DNA from 2 places in the Streptomyces sp. NPDC088730 genome. Region 1 is predicted to be linked to the other one. Evidence: riboswitches for the same ligand, from Rfam matches in the RefSeq annotation. Region 1 holds a riboswitch; the other holds the start of a gene.
What was found. A riboswitch is a leader RNA that binds a small molecule or an ion and turns the genes downstream of it on or off. The one in region 1 is predicted to bind thiamine pyrophosphate.
Positions count from the first base shown of each region.

Region 2: it holds a riboswitch for thiamine pyrophosphate, as region 1 does, so the genes downstream of both, ACIP89_RS27320 (purine-cytosine permease family protein) here and ACIP89_RS29895 (thiamine ABC transporter substrate binding subunit) in region 1, are expected to answer to the same signal.

Region 1 covers NZ_JBIVLK010000013.1:90,739-94,228, reverse strand. The annotation lists gene ACIP89_RS29905 (histone deacetylase) at 1-617, shown strand, start outside; gene rlmN (23S rRNA (adenine(2503)-C(2))-methyltransferase RlmN) at 688-1,794, shown strand; TPP riboswitch at 1,981-2,097, shown strand; gene ACIP89_RS29895 (thiamine ABC transporter substrate binding subunit) at 2,180-3,283, shown strand; gene ACIP89_RS29890 (ABC transporter permease) at 3,370-3,490, shown strand, end outside.
Region 2 covers NZ_JBIVLK010000011.1:13,689-17,178, reverse strand. The annotation lists gene ACIP89_RS27325 (MFS transporter) at 1-693, shown strand, start outside; gene ACIP89_RS27320 (purine-cytosine permease family protein) at 735-2,132, opposite strand; TPP riboswitch at 2,123-2,217, opposite strand; gene ACIP89_RS27315 (formylglycine-generating enzyme family protein) at 2,274-3,239, opposite strand; gene ACIP89_RS27310 (ROK family protein) at 3,236-3,490, opposite strand, start outside.

The DNA.
Region 1 (3,490 bases):
CGCCGCAGCGTGTCTGGTACACCTCTTACGGCTCGAACGCGCATCTCGACCGGCTCGCCTCCTACATCGAGGGCGGCCGGCCGCCCGGCGCGGGCCGTGCGCATCCGGGATGCAGGGACCGCCGCATGCCCGGCCGGTCCGTTCCCGTGGAACTGACGGGCGCCCTGTACTTCGCCACGGAGTCGCCCGTCTGGGGCGGCGGACGAGCCTTCTACGACCCGGAACAGGAGGGGCGGGTCCTCGCCCGCGCCCACCTTGTCTCGGCGTCACAGTTCGCGGACATCGCCGCTCAGGAGATGTACAGGAGCCCCGGTGAAGATCTTGATCTCGGTCCGGTGCTCAGGTCAGGTGTCGCGCGGCTGGGAGACGGGCGGTACGAGACGCTGGTGTGTGCCGGACAGCTGGACGGACTGCCCGTCCTCACGTTCACGGCCCCCTGGCGGGCCGGCGAAGTGAACCCGGTGCCTCCTTCCCGGGCATACGCGCGCCTCCTCGCCGCCGGCCTGCTCGACGCGGGTGCCTGGGACGTGGACACCGTGGCGGCCTACGTCGCCTCGTCGCGCGGAGCCGCCGGCCACTGGTCGGAACAGGCGATCCGGGCCCTGGTCACCGAGTGACCCGTACCTCAAGCAGGCCGGACCGCGATGACCGATCGCACCCCGGCGTGTCTGCGACACTGGAAGAACCATGCCTAAGCCCGGAGAACTCACTTTCGTCGCGCCCCGCGGAGCCAAGAAGCCGCCGCGGCACCTCGCCGACCTCACGCCCGCCGAGCGCAAGGAAGCCGTCGCCGCGACCGGCGAGAAGCCCTTCCGCGCGCAGCAGCTCTCGCAGCACTACTTCGCGCGGTATGCGCACGACCCCTCGGAGTGGACCAACATTCCGGCCGGGTCGCGGGACAAGCTCGCGGAGGCGTTGTTCCCCGAGCTGATGTCCGTGGTCCGCCACATCAGCTGCGACGACGACACCACCCGCAAGACCCTGTGGAAGCTGCATGACGGGACGCTGGTCGAGTCCGTCCTGATGCGCTACCCCGAGCGCGTCACGATGTGCATCTCCTCGCAGGCGGGCTGCGGGATGAACTGCCCGTTCTGCGCCACCGGGCAGGCCGGTCTCGACCGCAACCTCTCCACGGCGGAGATCGTCCACCAGATCGTGGACGGCATGCGGGCGCTGCGTGACGGCGAGGTCCCCGGAGGCCCCGCGCGGCTCTCCAACATCGTCTTCATGGGCATGGGCGAGCCGCTCGCCAACTACAACCGGGTGGTCGGCTCCATCCGCCGGCTGACCGACCCCGAGCCCGACGGGCTGGGGCTGTCGCAGCGCGGGATCACCGTCTCGACCGTCGGTCTGGTGCCCGCGATGCTGCGTTTCGCGGACGAGGGCTTCAAGTGCCGTCTCGCCGTCTCGCTGCACGCCCCGGACGACGAGCTGCGCGACACCCTCGTCCCCGTGAACACCCGGTGGAAGGTGCGCGAGGTGCTGGACGCGGCCTGGGAGTACGCGGAGAAGTCCGGTCGCCGCATCTCCATCGAGTACGCGCTGATCCGTGACATCAACGACCAGGCCTGGCGGGGCGACCGGCTCGGCCGGCTCCTCAAGGGCAAGCGGGTACACGTCAACCTGATCCCGCTGAACCCGACACCGGGCTCGAAGTGGACCGCCTCGCGGCCGGAGGACGAGAAGGCGTTCGTCGAGGCCATCGCCGCCCACGGGGTGCCGGTGACCGTGCGGGACACCCGGGGCCAGGAGATCGACGGGGCCTGCGGGCAGCTCGCGGCGTCCGAGCGCTAGGGTCTGCCGTCAAACTTACGTCGTCGCCCGAAGGGCGGCCGCGCGGCGTCAGACGGCAGTGTGACGACAGCCCCTGGGGCGCCCCGGCCATGATCCGCCGGACAGACCCTGGGGTGCGTCGCCCGGACTCCGGGGCAGGCTCTGCGGCCGGAACCAGCCGTGTAGCCTGGGCGTGAAATCAACTTCATATTCCGACAGGGGAGCGCCACAGCGCTGAGAGTGCGGCACCGAGGACAGGTTGGCCGCAGACCCTCTGAACCTCGCCCGGGTCATTCCGGGTAGGAAGTTCGGACCTTACTCAAGCTGTTGCGCCCTGCCCGCTTCCGGTTCGCCACCGGCGCGGGCGGGGCCGCGTCTCTTCCTGGTCACCCCCAGGAGGAATCACATGAGCACCACCAAGAAGGTCGCGGTGACGGCCGTCGCCGCCGCGATCGGCGCGACCGCGCTCGCCGGCTGCGGCAGCTCGGACGACGCGTCGTCCGGCTCGTCCGGCACCAAGGGCACCGGCTCCAAGACCGTCACGCTCGTCAGCCACGACTCCTTCAACGCCTCCAAGGGTGTGCTGAAGGAGTTCACCCGGGAGACCGGCTACACCGTCAAGGTCCTGAAGAGCGGTGACGCGGGCGCCGCCCTCAACCAGGAGATCCTGACCAAGGGCTCACCGCGCGGTGACGTGTTCTTCGGCGTCGACAACACCCTGCTCTCGCGCGCCCTCGACAACGGCCTCTTCACGCCGTACGCCGCCAAGGGCCTCGGCCGGGTCGCGTCCGACGTCCAGCTGGACGCGGGAAAGCACCGGGTCACGCCGGTCGACACCGGCGACATCTGCGTCAACTACGACAAGAAGTACTTCGCCGACAAGAAGCTCGCTCCGCCGAAGACCTTCGACGACCTGGCGAAGCCCGCGTACAAGAACCTCCTCGTCACCGAGAACGCCGCGACCTCCTCGCCCGGCCTCGGCTTCCTCCTCGGCAGCATCGCCACCTACGGCGAGGACGGCTACCAGGACTACTGGAAGAAGCTGAAGAGCAACGGCGTCAAGGTCGTCGACGGCTGGGAGCAGGCGTACAACGAGGAGTTCTCCGGCTCCGCGGGCGGCAAGAAGGCCAAGGCCGACCGGCCGCTCGTGGTCAGTTACGCCTCCAGCCCGCCCGTCGAGGTGCTGTACGCGGACCCGCGGCCCAAGACCGCTCCGACCGGGGTCGCCACCGGGACGTGCTTCCGGCAGATCGAGTTCGCCGGCCTGCTCGACGGCGCGAAGAACGAGGCGGGCGGCAAGGCCCTGCTGGACTTCATGATCGGGAAGAAGTTCCAGGAGGACATGCCGCTCAACATGTTCGTCAGCCCGGTCACCAAGGGCGCGAAGGTGCCGGAACTCTTCACCAGGTTCGGGGCCACCCCGGACAAGCCCGCGACCGTCGCCCCGGACGCGATCGCCAAGAACCGTGAGCAGTGGGTCCAGTCATGGTCCTCGCTGGTAGTGAAGTAGCGAAGCCTCCCGTACGCGGACCGGGCGCGGGCGGGAAGGCCGCACGTTCCCGGTCGCGGCGCGGGAGCGCGGTCCGGCTCGGCCTGATGGCCGTGCCCGTCGCCTTCTTCGCGGTGTTCTTCGCCTACCCCGTCGTCGCGATCGTGGGACGCGGGCTCAAGGACGGCGGGGCGTGGCAGTTCGGACGGATCGGCGAGGTGCTGAGCC
Region 2 (3,490 bases), on a different contig from region 1:
CCCCTGACGATCGGGTTCCTGATCGCCGGCCCGTTCTCCGGGTGGGCCTCCGACCGCTACGGCGCCCGGCTCTTCACCACCGGCGGCATGCTCCTGGCGGCCGCCACCTTCGTGGCGCTCAAGGAACTGCCGGTCGACTTCGACTACTGGCTCTTCGCCCTGATCCTGCTCGTCAACGGGCTGGCCATGGGGCTCTTCGCCTCGCCCAACCGGGCGGCGATCATGAACAGTCTGCCGCCGGACCAGCGCGGAGTGGGCGCGGGAATCAGCACCACCTTCCAGAACTCGGCCACGGTGCTGTCGATCGGCATCTTCTTCTCGCTGATGATCGCCGGGCTGGCGAGCTCGCTGCCCCACACGCTGGCCCACGGACTCACCGAGCAGGGAGTGCCGTCCGCGGACGCGGCGCGCGTCGCGTCGCTGCCGCCGGTCGGCGTGCTCTTCGCGGCGCTCCTGGGATACAACCCGGTACGCAGCCTGCTCGGCCCGGAGACCCTGGCACAGCTGCCCACCAGTCACGCCGACTACCTCACCGGGCGGGCCTTCTTCCCGACGCTGATCTCCGGACCGTTCGAGCAGGGCCTCTCCGTGGCCTTCGACTTCGCCATCGCGGCGTGCCTGGTGGCCGCGGTCGTCTCGCTGCTCCGCGGCGGCCGCTACATCCACGGCGAGACGGAGACCGCGAAGGCGTGACGTCCGCCGCGCCCCACCGTCCGCCGCGCCCGCCGGGACCGTCAGCGGCGGCGCAGCCGCAGCGGGGCGTACACCGCGAGGGCCGCCAGGAACGCCACCCCGTAGGCGAGGTCCGCCCCGTGCAGCGCCCGCGCCACCGGGCCCACGTACAGGCCGGTGCTCATGAACGGCACCGCCGTGGCGAAGGCGGCGGCGAACGCGGTGAGCGCGGGCCACCACGGCTGGGGGCGGGAGGTCTCGGCGGCCAGGTCGACGGGGGAACCGCCGCGCGCCCTCGCCCGGACGATCCAGTCGACGGCCACGATCGCGACGAACCCGGGGATCCAGTAGCCGACGAGCAGCAGCACGTTCTGGAAGCGGGCGGTGGTGTCGGCCGCGTGCATCCACAGGACGAGGGGGAAGCCGAGGACGGCGGCGAGCGCGGCGGCGACGGGGCGCGGCAGGCGGACGCCCATGGTCTGCAGCGCCAGTGAGCCGCTGTAGTCGTTCATGGCGTTGCTGCACAGCGCGGCGAGTGCCACGGCGAGCAGCCCGAACGCCCCGAGCGCGCCCCCGCCCAGCAGGGTGTCGATGCCGTGCGCGGTCTGGTCGGTGAAGACGGACGCGCCCCACAGGCCGAGCGTCTGGACCGCCACGAACGAGACGCTGATGCCGAGCAGCGTGCACCAGAACATCCGGGGCCGTGACGTGGTGCGCGGCAGGTAGCGGCTGAAGTCGCTGGCGTACGGCGCCCAGGACAGCGCCAGGCTCAGGGCGACGGTGCACGTCAGGACGGACGCGCCCGCCCGGTCCGCGCCGTGCGCGGTGCCGGTCGCGGCGGGGTGTACCCCGTCCAGGAGCTTGGTGGCGAGCACCGCGAAGGCGGCGGCGAGGACGAAGGTCATCACGGTCTGGAGCCGGTGGATCACCTCGTACCCCAGGACGCCGAGCGCGCCCTGGGCCGCCATCATGGCCAGCACTCCCAGCCAGAAGGGCCAGCCGCACAGCTGGGCCAGCGCCTCCCCGCCGAACAGCCCGATCAGCGCGTCCCAGGCGATGGACGACAGCCACTGGAGCGTGCCCGGCAGCACCACGCCGCGACCGAACGCCAGCCGGGCGAGGGGGAGTTGTCCGGCGCCTGTCTGACTGCCCCAGGTGCCCAGGTACGCGGTGGGCACGGCGCCGACGAGCGTGCCGAGCACGACGGCGGTGAGCGCCGTGGCGAAGTCCAGGCCGAGCGCGATGCCGACGGTGCCGGTGAACACCCCGGTCATGGTCAGGTTGGGGGCGAACCAGACGGTGAACAGCCGGCCGGGCCCGCCGTAGCGGCGGTCCTCGGGGACGGGGGCTATCCCGTGCGCCTCGACGCGCAGATCACCCGGGGCGGTGGGCATCCGCCCGTCGAACGCGGGCCGCGGAGCCGTGGCCGCGCGCTCGTCCTGGGCATACGGCAATGACATGAAGACATCCCTCCGCCAGTGCTAACTGGTTCAGGTTCGACGGGTGTGTTCTCAGCCCCTGTGCGGGGCACCCCGTGTCCGGTGCGGCGGCCAGGATAGCCGGGTGTGCGCGGAGCGCGACGAGGGGGGTGAAGGCGGCGGTCAGACCGTGAGCGCGCAGCGGAAGCCGCCGTGGCCGGTCGTGCTGTCGGGGGTGTTGGAGGTGCGGGCGGCGACCCGGTAGCGGTTGCAGTAGGAGCGGTGGCACAGGTGCGAGCCGCCGCGCAGCACCCGGTTCTCGCCGTGCGGCGGCCCGGTGGGGTCGGTCCGGGTCGCGGGGCGCTCCGCGCTGTGCCAGTCCGCGCTGAACCGGTCGGCGCACCACTCCCAGACGTTGCCCGAGGTGTTGTACAGGCCGAAGCCGTTGGGGGCGTAGGCCTTGACGGGTGCCGTGCCCGCGTAGCCGTCCTCGCGGGTGTCGCGTACCGGGAAGTCGCCCTGCCAGATGTTGCAGCGGTGCCGGCCGTTCGGGGTCAGCTCGTCGCCCCAGGGGAACCGCGCCCGGACGAGGCCGCCCCGGGCGGCCTTCTCCCATTCGGCCTCGGTGGGCAGCCGCTTGCCGGCCCACCGGGCGTAGGCCGTCGCGTCGTTCCACGACATGTGGACCACCGGGTGGTCCCGGCGGTCACCGACCGAGGTGCCCGGCCCCTCGGGCGCCCGCCAGTGGGCTCCGGTCACCGCCCGCCACCAGGGGGCGCCGGGCACGGTGCCCGGCAGTACGGCATGCCGGGCCTGCTGTGGGATGAAGGAGCCGAACACGTAGGACCAGCCGATGAGTTCGGCCTCGGTGCGATAGCCGGTGGCCTTGACGAAGACCGCGAACCGGGCATTGCTGACGCAGGCCGCGTCGATGTGGAACGGCCCGGTCGTGACCTCCCGCACCGGTCCCTCGCCGTCGTCCGGGAACGCGTCCTCGTCCTCGCCGCCCATCAGGAACGGCCCGCCCGGTACGGCGACCATGCCGCGCAGGAGGTCGGCCCGGCCGCGCACGGGGACGGCGAAGTCCGCCGGGGGAGCGGCGGGCGCCGTGGGGCTGTTCTCGCGGGCGGGTCCGCAGCAGGCGCTCACCGCGCGGTCCCGCTGTCGGGCGTGCCGGGCGCCGGCCGGTCGAGCAGCTCCTCCAGGTCCTGGCCGGTGGTGCGCAGCAGCAGTGCCACCCCGCCGAGCGCGGCGGCCTCCCCGCCGAGGGTGGAGCCGCGCACTTCGATGGTGCGGGGGGCGGACGGCAGCGAGAGTGCGGCCAGTTGTTGCCGGATGGGGGTGAGGACGAGGCCGTCCAGGGCGGCCGGCTCGCCGTAGACGACGATGCACTCGGGGTC